DNA from 2 places in the Burkholderia stabilis genome. Region 1 is predicted to be linked to the other one. Evidence: predicted binding sites of a transcription regulator. Region 1 holds the regulator's gene; the other holds the start of a gene.
What was found. Region 1 encodes FliA, which starts transcription of late flagellar genes. Its sites were predicted from a motif close to CTAAAGTTTNNNNNNNNNNNGCCGNTA; they were not measured.

Region 1 (9,368 bases):
TCGTCGTATGGTCGAGGAAGCGGTGGCCGGGCCCGTAAGCGGTGCTTTCGATGCGCGCCGCGTCGGCCGGCGCGACGGCGCGCCCGTTGGCATCGACCGACAGCGATTCGATCTCGACGACCGGCACGCACCACGCCGCATGCGCGCGTTCGGCCGGTTCACCGTGCGCGTCGGCGCAGCGAAACGCGAAGCCCTCCGAGAAATCCAGCGCGCGCCGGGTTTGCGTCGCCCCGTTCCACGCATATCGCACGACGATCGTGCCGGGGTGCGGCGCGCCAGGCGCCTGCGCGCCGGGCGGCAGGCCCGGCGTGCCCGCGCAGCCGGCGGCGAGCGTGCAGGCGAGCGACAGCAACGGAACGAGCGGACGACGGAACATGCGCGATTCGAACGGGATCGGGGAAGGCCAAAAGGGTAACGCGAGCGTCGCGCCAGCGTATTGCCGGCCGGCCGGTTAATCGAATTTCGTGTACTCGAGCCGATTATCGATCGTGCACGGTTTCATTTGGTTGTAATCAGACGCTGGATTATTCGGGGCTGGTGATTCTGTCAGGTTTTAAAGATTATTAAAATGACGCGCCATGCAAGTCCGTGGCGCCGCATTACGTTATTGCGGCCGTTCCCGCGCCACTTTGGCGTGCGGCAAGACCGGCCCGTGCGCCGGCCAATATGTGAAAAGAGATGGAGCCTGTCGAAATTCAAACATATAATGCCGGCGTTGTTTCCGGGGTGCCAATATAAAACAGGAGGGTAATAAGATGAATTTTTCAGAAGCCGTTCGTGCCGTACTCAATAAATACGCGACATTCGAAGGACGTGCGCGTCGTGCCGAATACTGGTATTTCGCGCTGCTGAGCTGCGTGCTTTCGGTTCTCGCCCAGATCATCGGCGCGGCGGGCCGCGACGCGGGCCTGATCACGCTGCTGCTGCTCGGCGTGATCTTCCTGGTTTCGCTCGCGCTGATCATCCCGGGCATCGCGGTCAGCGTGCGCCGCCTGCACGATACGGGCCGCTCGGGCTGGTTCCTGTTGCTCGGGTTCATTCCGATCGTCGGCGGCATCCTGCTGCTCGTATGGATGTGCTCGCGCGGCACCGAAGGTCCGAACCGCTTCGGCGCGGACCCGATCCCGGCGGCCTGACCGTCCGGGCGCCGCAGGCCCCGACGCGCGACACCGTCGCGTCGGGGCTTGATTTCCCTGCTTTCCCCGTTTCGCCTCCCCCGTTTCGCCTCCCGTTCCGCGTCCCGTTTCTCCCGCCTCAGCGCCTCACCGTTCCCCCGCTTCACGCCGTCACCACCCCATCCGGGGCAGACACGCCGCCATTGCGCCGACCGGCACGTTTTTCCGCCGCGTGACGCGCCGCTTCGGCCGCGATCCGGCTGCGTTTGCGCCGGCTCGCCCGATTCCCCGAAATACCCCCCTTTCCCGGCTTTGCTCGACCGATCGGCGTTTGACGCCTCCATGAATAATCGGTGTCACTGGAAAGCGGCATTCCGCCGTACCCGACTGGAGGCCCCGTGGCAGACGAGAGCGATCTCGACAAGACCGAAGCCGCCACTCCCAGGCGCCGCGAGAAGGCGCGCGAGGAGGGGCAGGTCGCGCGTTCGCGCGAACTGGCTTCGTTCGCGCTGCTCGCGGCCGGGTTCTACGGTGCATGGCTGCTCGCGGGTCCGTCGGGCGCGCATCTGCAGGCGATGCTGCACGGCGCGTTCGCGTTCGACCGCGCAACCGCGTTCGATACCAACCGGATGCTGTCGGCGGCCGGCAGCGCGAGCCTCGAAGGCTTCGCCGCGCTGCTGCCGCTGCTCGCGCTCACCGGCGTCGCCGCGCTGCTCGCGCCGATGGCGCTCGGCGGCTGGCTGATCTCGCAGAAGACGTTCGAGCTGAAGTTCGACCGCCTGAACCCGATCTCGGGCCTCGGCCGGATCTTCTCGATGCAGGCGTTGACGCAGCTCGTCATGTCGCTCGTGAAGACGATCGTCGTCGGCGGGATCGGTGGCGTTGCGATCTGGCGCAGCAAGGACGAGCTGCTCAGCCTGGCAACGCAGCCGCTCGGCACGGCGCTGCCCGATGCGCTGCATCTCATCGCCGTGTGCTGCGGCACGACCGTCGCCGGGATGCTGGTGGTCGCCGCGCTCGACGTGCCTTACCAACTCTGGGAATACAGCAAGAAGTTGCGCATGACGAAGGAAGAAGTGAAGCGCGAGCATCGCGAGAACGAAGGCGATCCGCACGTGAAGGGGCGGATCCGCCAACAGCAGCGCGCGATCGCGCGCCGCCGGATGATGGCGGCCGTGCCGAAGGCCGACGTGGTCGTCACGAACCCGACGCACTTCGCCGTCGCGCTGCAATACACGGACGGCGAGATGCGCGCGCCGAAGGTCGTCGCGAAGGGCGTGAACCTCGTCGCCGCGCGCATCCGCGAACTCGCGGCCGAACACAACGTGCCGCTGCTCGAAGCGCCGCCGCTCGCGCGTGCGCTGTATCACAACGTCGACATCGAGCGCGAGATTCCCGGCTCGCTGTACTCGGCCGTCGCCGAGGTGCTCGCGTGGGTCTACCAGCTCAAGCGCTTCCGCTCGGAAGGCGGCGCGTTCCCCGCAGTGCCGGTCGATCTCGACGTGCCGGCCGACCTCGACAAGGGCGCGTCGGTGTCCGCCGACGACGAGCGCGAGGAAGCCGAGGACACGCTCGGCAAGCAAGGTAAGCAGGGCGCGCAAGGAGCCTCCGCATGAGCACCCCGACGACCGGCCTGTTCGCGAAGCGCCAGAACCCGTTCGCAGGCACCAACCTGCGCGCGCTCGCGGGCCCGATCCTCATCTGCATGATCCTGGGGATGATGATCCTGCCGCTGCCCCCGCTGCTGCTGGATCTGCTGTTCACGTTCAACATCGCGCTGTCGGTGATGGTGCTGCTCGTCAGCATGTACACGATGAAGCCGCTCGATTTCGCGGCGTTCCCGAGCGTGCTGCTGTTCTCGACGCTGCTGCGCCTGTCGCTGAACGTCGCGTCGACGCGTGTCGTGCTGCTCGAAGGCCACACCGGGCCGGACGCTGCCGGCCAGGTGATCGAGGCGTTCGGCCACTTCCTCGTCGGCGGCAACTTCGCGGTCGGCATCGTCGTGTTCGTGATCCTGATGATCATCAACTTCATGGTCATCACGAAGGGCGCGGGGCGGATCGCGGAAGTGTCCGCGCGCTTCACGCTCGATGCGATGCCCGGCAAGCAGATGGCGATCGACGCCGACCTGAACGCCGGCCTCATCAACGAGGAACAGGCGCGCAAGCGCCGCCTGGCCGTGTCGCAGGAAGCCGAGTTCTACGGGTCGATGGACGGCGCGTCGAAGTTCGTGCGCGGCGATGCGATCGCCGGCCTGATCATCATGGCGATCAACGTGATCGGCGGGCTGATCGTCGGGATGGTCCAGCACGACATGTCGTTCGCCGCGGCCGGCACCAACTACACGCTGCTGACGATCGGCGACGGCCTCGTCGCGCAGATTCCGTCGCTCGTGATCTCGACCGCGGCCGGCGTGATCGTGTCGCGCGTCGCGACCGACGAGGACATCGGCACGCAGATCACCGGCCAGCTGTTCACGAATCCGCGCGTGCTGATGATCACGGGCGCGATCATCGTGCTGATGGGGCTGATCCCCGGGATGCCGCACTTCGCGTTCCTCGGGCTCGGCGCCGGCGCGATCTGGCTGTCCCGCACGCAGACGAAGCGCGCGGCGGCCCGCAAGGCGGCCGGCGACGTGACCGACATCGCGCCGCCCGCCGTGCTGCCGGCCGACAGTCACGAGGCGACCTGGGACGACGTGCAGCTGATCGACCCGCTCGGCCTCGAAGTCGGCTACCGGCTGATCCCGCTCGTCGACAAGAACAGCGACGGCGAGCTGCTCAAGCGCATCAAGAGCATCCGCAAGAAATTCGCGCAGGAAATCGGCTTCCTGCCGCCGGTGATCCATATCCGCGACAACCTCGAACTGCGGCCGAACGCGTACCGGATCGCGCTGAAGGGCGTCGAGATCGGCGTCGGCGAAGTGTTCCCGGGCCAGTGGCTCGCGATCAACCCCGGCCAGGTGACGGCCGCGCTGCCGGGCGCCGTCACGCAGGACCCGGCGTTCGGGCTGCCGGCCGTGTGGATCGACGTCGCGCTGCGCGAGCAGGCGCAGGTGTACGGCTACACGGTGGTCGACGCGAGCACGGTCGTCGCGACGCACCTGAACCATCTCGTCGTCCAGCACGCGGCCGAGCTGCTCGGCCGCCAGGAAGTGCAGGCGCTCGTCGAGCGCACCGGCAAGGACGCGCCGTCGCTCGTCGAGGATCTCGTGCCGAAGACGATCTCGCTGACGACGCTGCAGAAAGTGCTTCAGAACCTGCTCGAGGAAGGCGTGCCGATCCGCGACATGCGCACGATCCTCGAAGCCGTGTCCGAACATGCGGGCCGCGGCGACGCGTTCGAGATCACGGCCGCGGTGCGGCTCTCGCTCGGCCGCGCGATCACGCAGCAGTGGTATCCGGGCGCGGGCGAGATGCAGGTGATGGGCCTCGATTCGAATCTCGAGCGCGTGCTGTCGCAGGCGCTCGCCACCGGCGCGAACCCGGGCCTCGAACCCGGCCTCGCGCACAACCTTCTGACCGGCACGCAGCAAGCGATGCTGCGTCAACAGAATCTCGGGCTGCCGCCCGTGCTGCTGGTGCAGCACGCGCTGCGCGCGATGCTCGCGCGTTTCCTGCGCCGCAGCCTGCCGCAACTGAAAGTGCTGTCGTATGCCGAAGTGCCGGACACACGCACGATCAAAGTCGTTAACGTCATCGGGGGTTCCGCTTGAACATTCGCAAATTCACCGGCGCGACCAGCCGCGACGCGCTTCGTCTGGTGCGCGAGGCGCTCGGCGCCGACGCGGTCGTGCTGTCGAACCGCACGCTCGATGACGGCAGCGTCGAAATCGTCGCACTCGCCGATTCGGACCTGGCCGCGGTGACGCCGCCGGCCGCCGCGCGGCCGCGCATCGCCGCGCCGCGAATGCAGGACTCCGTGCCGGCCGCCGCGGTGCCGGGCATCGTGTCGCGCCCGGGCGCCACGCTTGCACGCCCGAGCGTGAACCCGTACGCAGCCGGTGAAGGCGGCCTGCCGGACGTGTTCTCGTCGGTGTTCGGTGCGAGCGCCGATATGGAAGAACCGGCGGCGCAACTTTCGGCGACCGATGCGGACGTGCCGGCTGCGGCTTCCCCGTCGATCGCCGCGCCCGCGGGCGGCACGCCTGCCGCCGGCGCGTCCGAACCCGCGCCGTGGCTCGTCGAGCACGCGAAGCGCCTGACGCAGCAGCGCGATGCGCTGATCGCCCGCGCGCAGGCACCCGCCGCGCCGCAAGCGAGCGAACCGCCTCCGCAGCGTGCCGCGAGCGCGACGCCGCCCGACTGGGCGCGCGACATCGTGCGCGATGCCGAGCGCCGGATGCCGGCCGCCGCCCCCCGCGCGCCGGACACGAGCGCCGCGCAGGCCGCGAAGGCAGCCGAGCGCACGCGCCTGTCCGCCGACGCGGCCGCCGTGGTGGCCGATGCGGTGAAGTCGCGCATCGAGCGGATCGTCAACGACACGGTGATGCAGGAGCTCGGCGAGCTGCGCGGGATGATGGAAGAGCAGTTCGACAACCTGATGTGGCACGACCGCCAGCGCCGCAGCGCGGTGCACGGCGCGCTGACGAAGCACCTGTTCGCGGCCGGCCTCTCCGCGCAGCTCGTGCGGATGCTGGTCGACAACCTGCCGTCCGGCGAAGGCACGCAGACCTTCGAACAGGCCGCCGAATGGGCGCAGTCGGTGCTCGCCGCGAACCTGCCGGTGCTCGACAGCGAAGACGCGCTGATGGAGCGCGGCGGCGTGTTCGCGCTGATGGGGCCGACGGGCGTCGGCAAGACGACCACCACCGCGAAGCTGGCCGCGCGCTGCGTGATGCGCTTCGGCGCGAGCAAGGTCGCGCTGCTGACCACCGACAGCTACCGGATCGGCGGCCACGAGCAGCTGCGCATCTTCGGCAAGATCCTCGGCGTGCCCGTGCACGCGGTGAAGGATGCCGGCGATCTCGCGCTCGCGCTGTCCGAGCTGCGCAACAAGCACATCGTGCTGATCGACACGATCGGCATGAGCCAGCGCGACCGCGCGGTGTCCGACCAGATCGCGATGCTGCACGGCGCGAACGCACCGGTGCAGCGCCTGCTGCTGCTCAACGCGACGAGCCACGGCGACACCCTCAACGAAGTCGTGCAGGCGTACCGCAGCGCGGGCGAGCATCCGGACCTCGCCGGCTGCATCCTCACGAAGCTCGACGAGGCGACCCACCTCGGCGGCGTGCTCGACACGGTGATCCGCTACAAGCTGCCGGTCCACTACGTGTCGACCGGCCAGAAGGTGCCGGAGAACCTGTACGTCGCGTCGACCAAATTCCTGCTGAAGAGCGCGTTCTGTGTGCCGCGCGACGGCTCGCCCTTCGTGCCGCAAGACGAGGACATGCCGACGCTGCTTTCCGCACTGACCGCACGTTCCACCGCCGAGCTGCACGAGGTGCGATTTGGATAAACGAATCATCGACCAGGCCGAAGGGCTGCGGCGCCTGCTGGCCGGGCGCGCCTCGCGCATCGTCGCGGTGACGGGCGGGCCGGCGGGTGTCGGCTGCACGTCCACGATCGTGAACCTGGCGGCGGCGCTCGCGTCGCTCGGCAAGGACGTGCTCGTCGTCGACGAGCGCGCCGACGTGCACTCGGCCACCGCGACGCTCGCCGGTGCGTGGCTGCGCGACGGCGAGCGCACGCGGGTGGCCGCGGGCTTCGGCCTGTGTTCGGCCGCGCGGCTCGCGCGCGCCGGCTACAGCGACGCGCAACTGAGCGACTTCGTCGACGGCCCGGCCGACATCGTGCTCGTCGACGCGCAGCTCGGCGCCGACGGCTCGTTCTCGGCGCTCGCGCGCGAAGCGCACGACGTGCTGGTCGTCACGCGGGTCGCCGCGCAGGCGATCACCGAGGCGTATGCGTGCATGAAGCGGCTGCATTTCGCGCACGCGTTCGCGCAATTCCGCGTGCTGACCAATCACGTCGGCAGCCATGCGGACGCGAAGACCGCGTTCGACAACCTCGCGGGCGTCGCGAGCCGCTACCTGACCGTGTCGATCGCCGACGCGGGCTGCGTGAGCGCCGATCCGCTCGTCGAGCATGCGCGCGAGCTGACGCGCGCCGTGGTCGATGCGTTCCCGTCGTCGGCCGCCGCACGCGACTACCGGCAGATTGCCGCCGACCTGCTGTACTGGCCGATGCGCCCGCGTTCGGGCGCGGGCCGCGCCGTCCACGCGGGCGGCAAACCGTCGTACGAGGCGGGCGCGGCACACGCCGCTTAGGGCAAGGAGAGAGCCATGATGTACAACGCTCAAGGAAAGATGTCCCAGGCCGACGTGCTCGCGCAATATGCGCCGCTCGTGCGTCGCCTCGGGCTGCAGCTCGTCGCGAAGATGCCGGCGAGCGTCGACCTCGACGACCTGATCCAGGCCGGCATGATCGGCCTGATGGACGCGGCCGGCCGCTACAAGGAAGACCAGGGCGCGCAGTTCGAGACCTACGCGACGCAGCGCATCCGCGGCGCGATGCTCGACGAGCTGCGCAGCAACGACTGGCTGCCGCGCAGCCTGCGCAAGACGTCGCGCGAGGTCGAGCACGCGGTGCATCAGGTCGAGCAGCATCTCGGCCGCTCGGCGAGCGAGACCGAGATCGCGCAGCACCTGAACATGCCGCTCGACGAATACCAGGGGATGCTGCAGGACCTGCACGGCAGCCAGCTCATCTACTACGAGGATTTCGACCGTGCGGCCGACGACGAGCCGTTCCTCGACCGCTACCGCGTCGATCACGCCGATCCGCTGTCGGCGCTGCTCGACGAGCACCTGCGCGAAGCGCTCGTCGAGGCGATCGAGCGGCTGCCGGAGCGCGAGAAGCTGCTGATGTCGCTGTACTACGAACGGGGTCTGAATCTGCGCGAGATCGGCGCGGTGCTCGAGGTGAGCGAGTCGCGCGTGTGCCAGCTGCACAGCCAGGCCGTCGCCCGCCTGCGTGCCCGGCTGCGCGAACAGGCCTGGGTCGGCGCGGAGTCCTGACCCTTTCTTCGCGGCCACGCGCGCCGACGCCGCGCGCTCGCGCATTTTGCGCGCCGATTTGCTACAATCCCTCCCGTTTTCCGAGGAGCGTTGCGACGGACCATCCTGCGTCCGCCAGGCTCGGAAGGCTTCACCAAGCAGCCGCGCGGCCAATTTGCGCCGGCTCCGCTTCCTGAACGGCGCTCACGTCACCAATCTAGAACTTTTTTAGAAAGGAGGGCGTGATGAACGCCATTATCGATTCCAAGGCTTCCCACGATTACGTCGTCGCCGACATGGCGCTGGCCGGCTGGGGCCGCAAGGAACTGAACATCGCCGAGACCGAAATGCCGGGCCTCGTGCAGATCCGCGACGAATACAAGGCCGAGCAGCCGCTGAAGGGCGCGCGCATCGCCGGTTCGCTGCACATGACGATCCAGACGGGCGTGCTGATCGAGACGCTGAAGGCGCTCGGCGCGGACGTGCGCTGGGCATCGTGCAACATCTTCTCGACCCAGGATCACGCAGCCGCCGCGATCGTCGAAGCCGGCACGCCGGTGTTCGCGTTCAAGGGCGAATCGCTCGACGAATACTGGGAGTTCTCGCACCGCATCTTCGAATGGCCGAACGGCGAATTCGCGAACATGATCCTGGACGACGGCGGCGACGCAACGCTGCTGCTGATCCTCGGCTCGAAGGCCGAGAAGGACCGTTCGGTGATCGCGAAGCCGACCAACGAGGAAGAAGTCGCGCTGTACAAGTCGATCGCGAAGCACCTCGACATCGACGCGACCTGGTACTCGAAGCGCCTCGCGCACATCAAGGGCGTGACCGAAGAAACCACGACCGGCGTGCACCGCCTGTACCAGATGGAAAAGGACGGCCGCCTGCCGTTCCCGGCGTTCAACGTGAACGATTCGGTCACGAAGTCGAAGTTCGACAACCTGTACGGCTGCCGCGAGTCGCTCGTCGACGGCATCAAGCGCGCGACCGACGTGATGATCGCGGGCAAGGTCGCGGTCGTCGCGGGTTACGGCGACGTGGGCAAGGGCTGCGCGCAGTCGCTGCGCGGCCTCGGCGCGACGGTGTGGGTCACCGAAATCGATCCGATCTGCGCACTGCAGGCGGCGATGGAAGGCTACCGCGTCGTGACGATGGAATACGCGGCCGACAAGGCCGACATCTTCGTGACGGCGACCGGCAACTTCCACGTGATCGGCCACGATCACATGAAGGCGATGCGCCACAACGCG
Region 2 (9,368 bases), 540 kb from region 1:
GAAGCCGAGACGATGGGCTGGCTGCAGCGCTTCTTCCTCAACATCGCGCCGTGGTGATGACGATGCAGACGACCCTGTTCAACCGCCTGTCGTCCCGCGCGCGTGCCGCCGCTCGGTTCGCCGTCGCGTTCGCGGCCGCGGCCTGCCTGCTCGGCGCGGCGCCCGCGCACGCGGAACGCCTGAAGGATCTCGCGCAGATCCAGGGCGTGCGCGACAACCCGCTGATCGGTTATGGCCTCGTCGTCGGCCTCGACGGCACGGGCGACCAGACGATGCAGACGCCGTTCACGACGCAGACGCTCGCGAACATGCTCGCGAACCTCGGCATCTCGATCAACAACGGCTCGGCCAACGGCGGCCCGTCGTCGCTGAGCAACATGCAGTTGAAGAACGTCGCAGCCGTGATGGTGACCGCCACGCTGCCGCCGTTCGCGCGGCCCGGCGAGGCGCTCGACGTGACCGTGTCGTCGCTCGGCAACGCGAAGAGCCTGCGCGGCGGCACGCTGCTGCTCACGCCGCTTAAAGGCGCGGACGGGCAGGTGTACGCGCTCGCGCAGGGCAACATGGCGGTCGGCGGCGCGGGCGCCAGCGCGAACGGCAGCCGCGTGCAGGTGAACCAGCTCGCGGCCGGCCGGATCGTCGGCGGCGCGATCGTCGAGCGCGGCGTGCCGAACGCGATCGCGCAGATGAACGGCACGCTGCAGCTGCAACTGAACGACATGGATTACGGCACCGCGCAGCGGATCGTCTCGGCGGTCAACTCGAGCTTCGGCCCGGGCACCGCGACGGCGCTCGACGGCCGCACGATCCAGCTCGCGGCGCCGGCCGACTCGGCGCAGCAGGTCGCGTTCATGGCGCGGCTGCAGAACCTCGACGTGAGCCCGGACAAGGCCGCGGCGAAGGTGATCCTGAACGCGCGCACCGGTTCGATCGTGATGAACCAGATGGTCACGCTGCAAAGCTGCGCGGTCGCGCACGGCAACCTGTCGGTCGTCGTCAACACGCAGCCGGTCGTGTCGCAGCCGGGGCCGTTCTCGAACGGGCAGACGGTGGTGGCGCAGCAGTCGCAGATCCAGCTGAAGCAGGACAACGGCGCGCTGAAGATGGTGACGGCCGGCGCGAACCTCGCCGACGTCGTGAAGGCGCTGAACACGCTCGGCGCGACGCCGGCGGACCTGATGTCGATCCTGCAGGCGATGAAGGCGGCCGGCGCGTTGCGCGCCGACCTGGAGGTCATCTAAATGGCAGCGAATCTCCCGAACGCAAACGACCTGACGCAGCGCTTCGCGCTCGACACACAGGGTTTCGACGCGCTGCGTGCGCAGGTGAAGCAGTCGCCGCAGGCCGGCGTGAAGGCCGTCGCGGGCCAGTTCGACGCGATGTTCACGCAGATGATGCTCAAGAGCATGCGCGACGCGTCGCCCGAGGGCGGCCTGTTCGATTCGCATACGTCGAAGATGTACACGTCGATGCTCGACCAGCAGCTCTCGCAGCAGATGTCGAAGCGCGGGATCGGCGTCGCCGATGCGCTGATGAAGCAGCTGCTGCGCAATGCAGGGCAGGGCGCGGGCGCCGACTCGGCGGCCGACGTCGGCGCGGCCGGGCTCGGCGGCACGGCCGGCAACGAAGGCAGCCTCGCCGCGATGAACGCGATGGCGCGCGCATACGCGAACGCGGCCGGGAACAACGGCGGCCTCGCCGGCTCGCGCGGCTACTCGGCCGGCAGCGCGCTGACGCCGCCGCTGAAGGGCGCGAGCGGCGCGCCGGACGCCGACGCGTTCGTCGACCGGCTCGCGGGCCCCGCGCAGGCGGCAAGCGCGTCGACCGGCATCCCGGCGCGCTTCATCGTCGGCCAGGCCGCGCTCGAATCGGGCTGGGGCAAGCGCGAGATCCGCGCGACCGACGGCTCGACGAGCTACAACGTGTTCGGCATCAAGGCGAGCAAGAGCTGGACGGGCCGCACGGTCTCGGCGCTGACGACTGAATACGTGAACGGCACGCCGCGCCGCGTGGTCGCGAAATTCCGCGCGTACGATTCGTACGAGCACGCGATGACCGACTACGCGAACCTGCTGAAGAACAATCCGCGCTACTCGGGCGTGCTGAGCGCGAGCCGCAGCGTCGAAGGCTTCGCGCACGGGATGCAGAAGGCCGGTTACGCGACCGACCCGAACTACGCGAAGAAACTGATCTCGATCATGCAGCAGATCGGCTGACGGCACCGCCCGCGCCGCCTGCAACACCCCTCTGAACCGCGCCCGGCATACCGCCGCGCGCGGTTTCAACGTTTGCGCGAAAAAAAACGGCAAATCGATCTAAACTTTCGGTCAGCACTGCCGCTAAGTGTGAGAGACCTGCGACCGGGCCCCTGATCTGGCCCGGTTTTACTGCGCACCGGTTGTCCGGGCGCCCATGACAAGAAAGACCGGCTAGCCATGAATATCGAAACGTCGACGGACCCCAGCCTGGATGCAGGCCACTCCGGGCCCGACTATGCCCGCCGCAATCCGCTGGAGATCGGCGTGCAGCTGCGCAACCTCGTGAACCGGGGCGATTTCCTGACCGTCCAGTATCCGGGCGGGCAGCTCGTCACGCGCCTGCTCGAGGTCGATGTCGGCGCGCGGACGTTCACGTTCGACTGGGGCGCGCTGTCCGAGCAGAACGCCGGCATCCTCGCCGCGTCGCATTGCACGTTCGCGGCCGCGCCGGAGGGCGTGCGGGTCGAATTCACCACGAATACGCCGCGCGAGACGCGCTACGAGGGGCTGCCCGCGTTCGTCGCAGATTTCCCCGACGTGCTGATGTGCATCCAGCGCCGTGAATATTTCCGCGTCGATGCGCCGATCGTCGATCCGTTCCTGTGCCGCGGCAAGCTGCCGGACGGTGAGAGCTTCCTGTTCGAGGTGCACAACCTGTCGCTGGGCGGCGTGGGGCTGCGCACGGCCGACGAGCGCGTCGAGGCGCTCGAGGTCGGCACGCTGCTGCCCGACGTCGAACTCGAGCTGACCGGCCACGGCAAGCTGTCGCTCGACCTGCAGCTCGTGTCGCAGCGCTCGACGCAGATGCCGAACGGGTCGCGCCGCTACCAGCTCGGTTTCCGTTACATGTCGCTGCCGGGCAGCGCGGAGAACACGCTGCAGCGGCTGATTACCCAGCTCGAGATGAAGCGCCGCTCGCTCGCGCGGGCCTGACGCGCACGCGGCCGCCGGCCCCGCAGGGCCGCCCCGCTCCCCTTCGCCGGCACCGGTTGCCGGACGCTTCGACCGGCGACGCGCGAGCGCGCGTCGCGCGTGCATTTTTTCCTCAATTTTTTCCAGCGGCAGCCGTTATACCGGGAGTCACGCAACCCGGCGGCCGCAGCGCGGCCGGCTCATCAGGATCGCGCATGTCCAACTCACTCATGAACCTCGGTATCAGCGGCCTGAATGCCGCGCTCTGGGGCCTCACGACGACCGGTCAGAACATCAGCAACGCGGCGACGCCCGGCTATTCGGTCGAACGTCCCGTCTACGCCGAGGCGAGCGGCCAGTACACGAGCAGCGGTTACATGCCGCAGGGCGTGAACACCGTCACCGTGCAGCGGCAATACAGCCAGTACCTGGGCGACCAGCTCAACGGCGCGCAGACGCAGGGCGGCGCGCTGTCGACCTGGTATTCGCTCGTCACGCAGCTGAACAACTACGTCGGCAACCCGACGTCCGGCATCTCGACCGCGATCACGAGCTATTTCACCGGGCTGCAGAACGTCGCGAACAGCGCGTCGGACCCGTCGGTGCGCCAGACCGCGATGAGCAACGCGCAGACGCTCGCGAACCAGATCACGGCGGCCGGCCAGCAGTACGACGCACTGCGCCAGAGCGTGAACACGCAACTCAAGAGCACCGTGACGCAGATCAACGCGTACACCGCGCAGATCGCGCAGCTGAACCAGCAGATCGCGGCCGCGAGCAGCCAGGGCCAGCCGCCGAACCAGCTGATGGACCAGCGCGACCTCGCGGTGTCGAACCTGTCGAACCTCGCGGGCGTGCAGGTCGTGCGCAACAGCGACGGCTACAGCGTGTTTCTCGCGGGCGGCACGCCGCTCGTCGTCGCGGACAAGAGCTACCAGCTCGCGGCCGTCACGTCGCCGTCCGATCCGAGCGAGCTGACCGTCGTGTCGCAGGGGCTCGCCGGCGCGAATCCGCAAGGCCCGAACCAGTACTTGTCCGATGCTTCGCTGTCGGGCGGCACGCTCGGCGGCCTGCTCGCGTTCCGCAGCCAGACGCTCGACCCGGCCGAAGCCCAGCTCGGCGCGATCGCGACCAGCTTCGCCGCGCAAGTCAACGCGCAGAACGCGCTCGGCGTCGACCTGTCGGGCAAGGCGGGCGGCAACCTGTTCACGACCGGCTCGCCGATCACCTATGCGAACCAGGGCAACACCGGCAACGCGGCGCTGTCCGTGTCGTTCGCGAACGCGGCGCAACCGACCACGAGTGACTACACGCTGTCGTACGACGGCGCGAAATACACGCTGACCGACCGCGCGAGCGGCTCGGTGGTCGGCACGTCGACGACGATGCCGGGGTCGATCGGCGGGCTGAACTTCTCGTTCTCGTCCGGCTCGATGAACGCCGGCGACAAGTTCACCGTGCAGCCGACGCGCGGCGCGCTGAACGGCTTCGGCCTCGCGACCTCGAACGGCTCCGCGATCGCGGCGGCGTCGCCGTATTCGACGGCGACCACCACGACGAACACGGGCACCGGGACGATCAGCGGGGCGACGGTCACGAGCGCAGCGGGCGCGGCCAACCCGCACAACTACACGATCACGATGGGCGGCACCGCCGCCAGCCCGACCTACACGGTGACCGACAACACGGCTTCGCCGCCGACGACCACCGCCGCGCAGCCGTTCCAGGCCGGCTCGCCGATCACGCTGACGGCGGGCGTCACGGTGACGGTGTCGGGTTCCCCGACGGCCGGCGACACGTTCAAGGTCGGCCCGAACACGGGCGGCACGAACGACGGCAGCAACGCGCTCGCATTGTCGAAGCTCGTCAACTCGACGGCGTTCGGCAACGGCATGACGCTGACGAGCGCGTACGCAGGCTACGTGAACGGCATCGGCAACACGGCGGGCCAGCTGAAGTCCTCGAGCGCCGCGCAGACCGCGCTGATCGGCCAGATCACGAGCGCGCAGCAGTCGGCGTCGGGCGTGAACCAGAACGAGGAAGCGGCCAACCTGATGCAGTACCAGCAGCTCTACCAGGCGAACGCGAAGGTGATCCAGACCGCGGGGACGCTGTTCCAGACCGTGCTTGGCCTGTTCAACTGATTTCGGGGACCGATGCGATGCGGATTTCCACCACCCAGTTCTTCCAGATGAACGTCGCTCAGATGAGCGACCAGCAGGCCCAGCTTGCGCAGCTGTACCAGCAGATCTCGAGCGGCGTGAGCCTCGCGACGCCGGCCGACAACCCGCTCGGCGCGGCGCAGGCCGTGCAGCTGTCGATGACGTCGGCGACGCTCGCGCAATACGCGTCGAACCAGAACACCGCGCTGTCGTCGCTGCAGAAGGAAGACCAGACGCTCATCAGCGTCAACAACCTGCTGAACAGCATCCATACGGTCGTGATCCAGGCCGGCGACGGCTCGATGTCCGACAGCGACCGCTCCGCGCTGTCGACGCAGCTGCAGGGCTACCGCGACCAGCTGCTGACGCTCGCCAACTCGACGGACGGCTCGGGCAACTACCTGTTCGCGGGCTTCCAGTCGACCACGGCGCCGTTCTCGAACGCGCCGGGTGGCGGCGTGACCTACAGCGGCGACATGGGCTCGCGCCAGGTGCAGATCGCCGATTCGCGCGCGATCTCGCAGGGCGACAACGGCGCGAGCGTGTTCCTGTCGGTGCCGATGCTCGGCAGCCAGCCGGTGCCGCTCGCGGGCACGGGCAACACGGGCACGGGCACGATCGGCGGCGTGTCGATCACGAGCCCGTCGGCCGCGACCAACACGCACCAGTTCACGATCACGTTCGGCGGCACGGCGGCTGCGCCGACGTACACGGTCACCGACAACACCGCCGCGCCGCCGACCACGACCCCCGCGCAGGCGTATTCGGCCGGCGCCGGGATCACGCTCGGCAACGGCCTGTCGGTGCCCGTCTCGGGCACGCCGGCCGCCGGCGACACGTTCACGATCACGCCCGCGCCGAAGGCCGGCACCGACGTGTTCGGCGCGCTCGACTCGATGATCGCCGCGCTGAAGGTGCCGGTCAGCAGCAACACGACGGCTGCTGCCGCGCTCGCGAACGCGATGACCACCGGCACGACGAAGCTGAACAACATGATGACGAACGTCCTCACCGTTCAGGCGTCGGTCGGCGGCCGCGAGCAGGAAATCAAGGCGATGCAGACCGTGAACCAGACCAACACGCTGCAGATCACCAGCAACCTGTCCGACCTGACGAGCACCAACATGGTGTCGACGATCAGCCAGTTCCTCGAGATGCAGAATGCGCTGACGGGCTCGCAGAAGGCTTACGCGCAGTTGCAGAACCTGTCGCTGTTCCAGTACATCAATCCTTGATGCACGATGGGCCGGCGGCAATGTGAGCGCACGCTTACATCGCCGCCGGCTTCGTTCGACGCCGCCCGCGCGCCAGGCGCGGCGGCCGATTCACCGGTTGCGCGGTCGCGCCCCGGTTCGCGCACGCGGCACACCGCGCCCCGCGCTTGCCAGCCCCATTTCCGCTCCGTAAACTCGCGCCAGATTCCAGACCGGCGCACCCTCCGCAGCCGGCGACCGACAGGAGCTCTTTCCCCATGTCCGATTCCTACTTCCCGCGCTGGCGGGTGCAATCGACCGGCGCGGCGTCGCGCGTGGTCGGCCCCGACGAGCGCCTGCCGTGGCCGCAGATGGTCGCGATGGGCGTGCAGCACGTCGTCGCGATGTTCGGCTCGACCGTGCTCGCGCCGCTGCTGATGGGCTTTGACCCGAACCTGTGCATCTTCATGTCGGGCATCGGCACGCTGCTGTTCTTCGTGCTGGTCGGCGGCCGCGTGCCGAGCTACCTCGGCTCGAGCTTCGCGTTCATCGGCCTCGTGATCGCGGTGACGGGCTACGGCGGCAGCGGCCCGAACCCGAACATCCCGGTCGCGCTCGGCGGGATCGTCGCGTGCGGCGTCGTGTACGTCGCGCTCGGCGCGCTGGTGCAGGCGATCGGCACGCGCTGGATCGAGACGCTGATGCCACCCGTCGTGACCGGCGCGGTCGTCGCGGTGATCGGGCTGAACCTCGCGCCGATCGCGGTCAAGGGCGTGTCGGCGTCGACCTTCGACTCGGTGATGGCGCTCGTCACGGTGCTGTGCGTCGGCGGCGTCGCGGTGTTCGCGCGCGGGATGATGCAGCGCCTGCTGATCCTCGTCGGGCTCGTGATCGCGTACGTGATCTACGCGATCGCGACCAACGGGATGGGGCTCGGCAAGCCGGTCGACTTCTCGATCGTCGCGCATGCCGCGTGGTTCGGCGTGCCGGCGTTCAGCGCGCCGGTGTTCGACCCGCACGCGATGCTGATGCTCGCGCCGATCGCGGTGATCCTGGTCGCCGAGAACCTCGGCCACATCAAGGCCGTCAGCGCGATGACGGGGCACAACCTCGACCGCTACGTCGGCCGCGCGTTCATCGGCGACGGCCTGGCGACGATCGTGTCGGGCAGCGTCGGCGGCACGGGCGTGACGACCTACGCGGAGAACATCGGCGTGATGGCCGTCACGCGGATCTACTCGACGCTCGTGTTCGCAGTCGCCGCGCTGATCGCGATCGGGCTCGGTTTCTCGCCGAAATTCGGCGCGGTGATCCACACGATCCCGGGCCCGGTGCTCGGCGGCGTGTCGATCGTCGTGTTCGGGCTGATCGCGGTGACGGGCGCGCGCATCTGGGTGGTGAACAAGGTCGACTTCTCCGACAACCGCAACCTGATCGTCGCGGCCGTCACGCTGGTGCTCGGCGCCGGCGATTTCTCGCTGAAGATCGGCGGCTTCGGGCTCGGCGGGATCGGCACCGCAACGTTCGGCGCGATCATCCTGTACGCGATCCTGCGCAGGGAAAAGGAACCGGGTCCGGTGGTCTGACCGAAACACGGGCGGCAGCGGGCAGACCGCGCCGCCCGCCGGCGCGCCCTTACGCGCCGGTATTCGACTGCCCCTGCAGCCACGCGCAGAACTGCGCGACGAGCGGATCGTCGGCCGGCGCGTGCGGCGTGATCCACCAGTAGCTGCGCGTCGCGATGCGCGGCCCGGGCAGCGGCATCACGAGCCGGCCGCTCGCCAGCTCGTCGTCGATCAGCGGCAGCGGGCCGAGCGCGACGCCGAGCCCGTCGACGGCCGCCTGCAGCGCCAGGTAGAAGTGGTCGAACGACTGCCGCTTGCGCCCCTTCATCGTCACGCCGGCCGCCGCGAACCAGTCGCGCCAGCCTTCCGGCCGCGTATCCGAATGCAGCAGCACGTGCCGCGCGAGATCGTCCGCGCGTGCGATCGGCGTGCGCTTGAGCAGCGCGGGGCTGCAGACCGGAATCACGCTTTCGTCGAGAAAGTGGCCGCTCGTGCAGTTCGGCCAGTGGCCGGGGCCGCGGCGGATCGCGACATCGAAGCCGTCGAGCGCGTCGAGCGGCGCGTTCGACGTCGACAGCTTCAGCTCGACGTTCGGCACGTCGCGCTGGAACCGCGACAGGCGCGGCAGCAGCCATTTCATCGCGAAGGTCGGCAGCGCATTGATGCGCAGCACGCGCGCCGCGCCCGTGTTGCGCAGTTGCTCGGTCGCATGCGCGATGCTGTCGAACGCCGCGCGCACGGTGTCGAGATAGCGGCGGCCTTCGTCGGTGAGCTTCACGCGCTTGCCGTAGCGGTGGAACACCGGCTTGCCGAGCCAGGCCTCGAATGCGGCGATCTGCCGGCTGATGGCACCGTGAGTCACATGCAGCTCGTCGCCGGCGGCGCTGAAGCTTTCATGTCGTGCCGCGGCTTCAAAGGCCCGAAGCGCGGAAAAGGGTGGGAGATCGCGTGCCATGCTTGTGATTCTAGATCACAAGGGCGCGCCGATAAAATCGTTTTGCCGGCATCCTGAACGGCGGTAACCTCGGTTGACCGTTTGATGAGGAGCCCCATGCAATCCGTTTCCCCGCCGCCTGCCGCGTCGCCCCGCAGCGTCGGCCTCGCCGAGCTGTTCACCGGTTTCCTGGCGCTCGGCCTCATGTCGTTCGGCGGCGCGCTGCCGTTCGCACGGCGCACGATCGTCGACGAGCGCAAGTGGCTTTCCGCCGACGAATTCACCGATCTGCTCGGCCTGTGCCAGTTCCTGCCGGGCGGCAACGTGATCAACCTGTCGGTCGC

Region 2: flgK (flagellar hook-associated protein FlgK) is a predicted target of FliA. The motif match lies at 3,303-3,329, and genes of this name have one in related genera.

What each region holds. Positions count from the first base shown of each region.
Region 1 covers NZ_CP016442.1:2,359,827-2,369,194, forward strand. Annotated here, with positions in the region: gene BBJ41_RS10975 (hypothetical protein) at 1-376, opposite strand, end outside; gene BBJ41_RS10980 (DUF805 domain-containing protein) at 756-1,136, shown strand; gene flhB (flagellar biosynthesis protein FlhB) at 1,514-2,731, shown strand; gene flhA (flagellar biosynthesis protein FlhA) at 2,728-4,830, shown strand; gene flhF (flagellar biosynthesis protein FlhF) at 4,827-6,575, shown strand; gene BBJ41_RS11000 (MinD/ParA family ATP-binding protein) at 6,568-7,386, shown strand; gene BBJ41_RS11005 (RNA polymerase sigma factor FliA) at 7,402-8,136, shown strand; S-adenosyl-L-homocysteine riboswitch at 8,213-8,328, shown strand; gene ahcY (adenosylhomocysteinase) at 8,361-9,368, shown strand, end outside.
Region 2 covers NZ_CP016442.1:2,898,082-2,907,449, forward strand. Annotated here, with positions in the region: gene flgH (flagellar basal body L-ring protein FlgH) at 1-57, shown strand, start outside; gene BBJ41_RS13510 (flagellar basal body P-ring protein FlgI) at 63-1,241, shown strand; gene flgJ (flagellar assembly peptidoglycan hydrolase FlgJ) at 1,242-2,216, shown strand; gene BBJ41_RS13520 (flagellar brake protein) at 2,436-3,191, shown strand; gene flgK (flagellar hook-associated protein FlgK) at 3,386-5,314, shown strand; gene flgL (flagellar hook-associated protein FlgL) at 5,332-6,567, shown strand; gene BBJ41_RS13535 (solute carrier family 23 protein) at 6,804-8,111, shown strand; gene BBJ41_RS13540 (transcriptional regulator GcvA) at 8,161-9,045, opposite strand; gene BBJ41_RS13545 (chromate transporter) at 9,142-9,368, shown strand, end outside.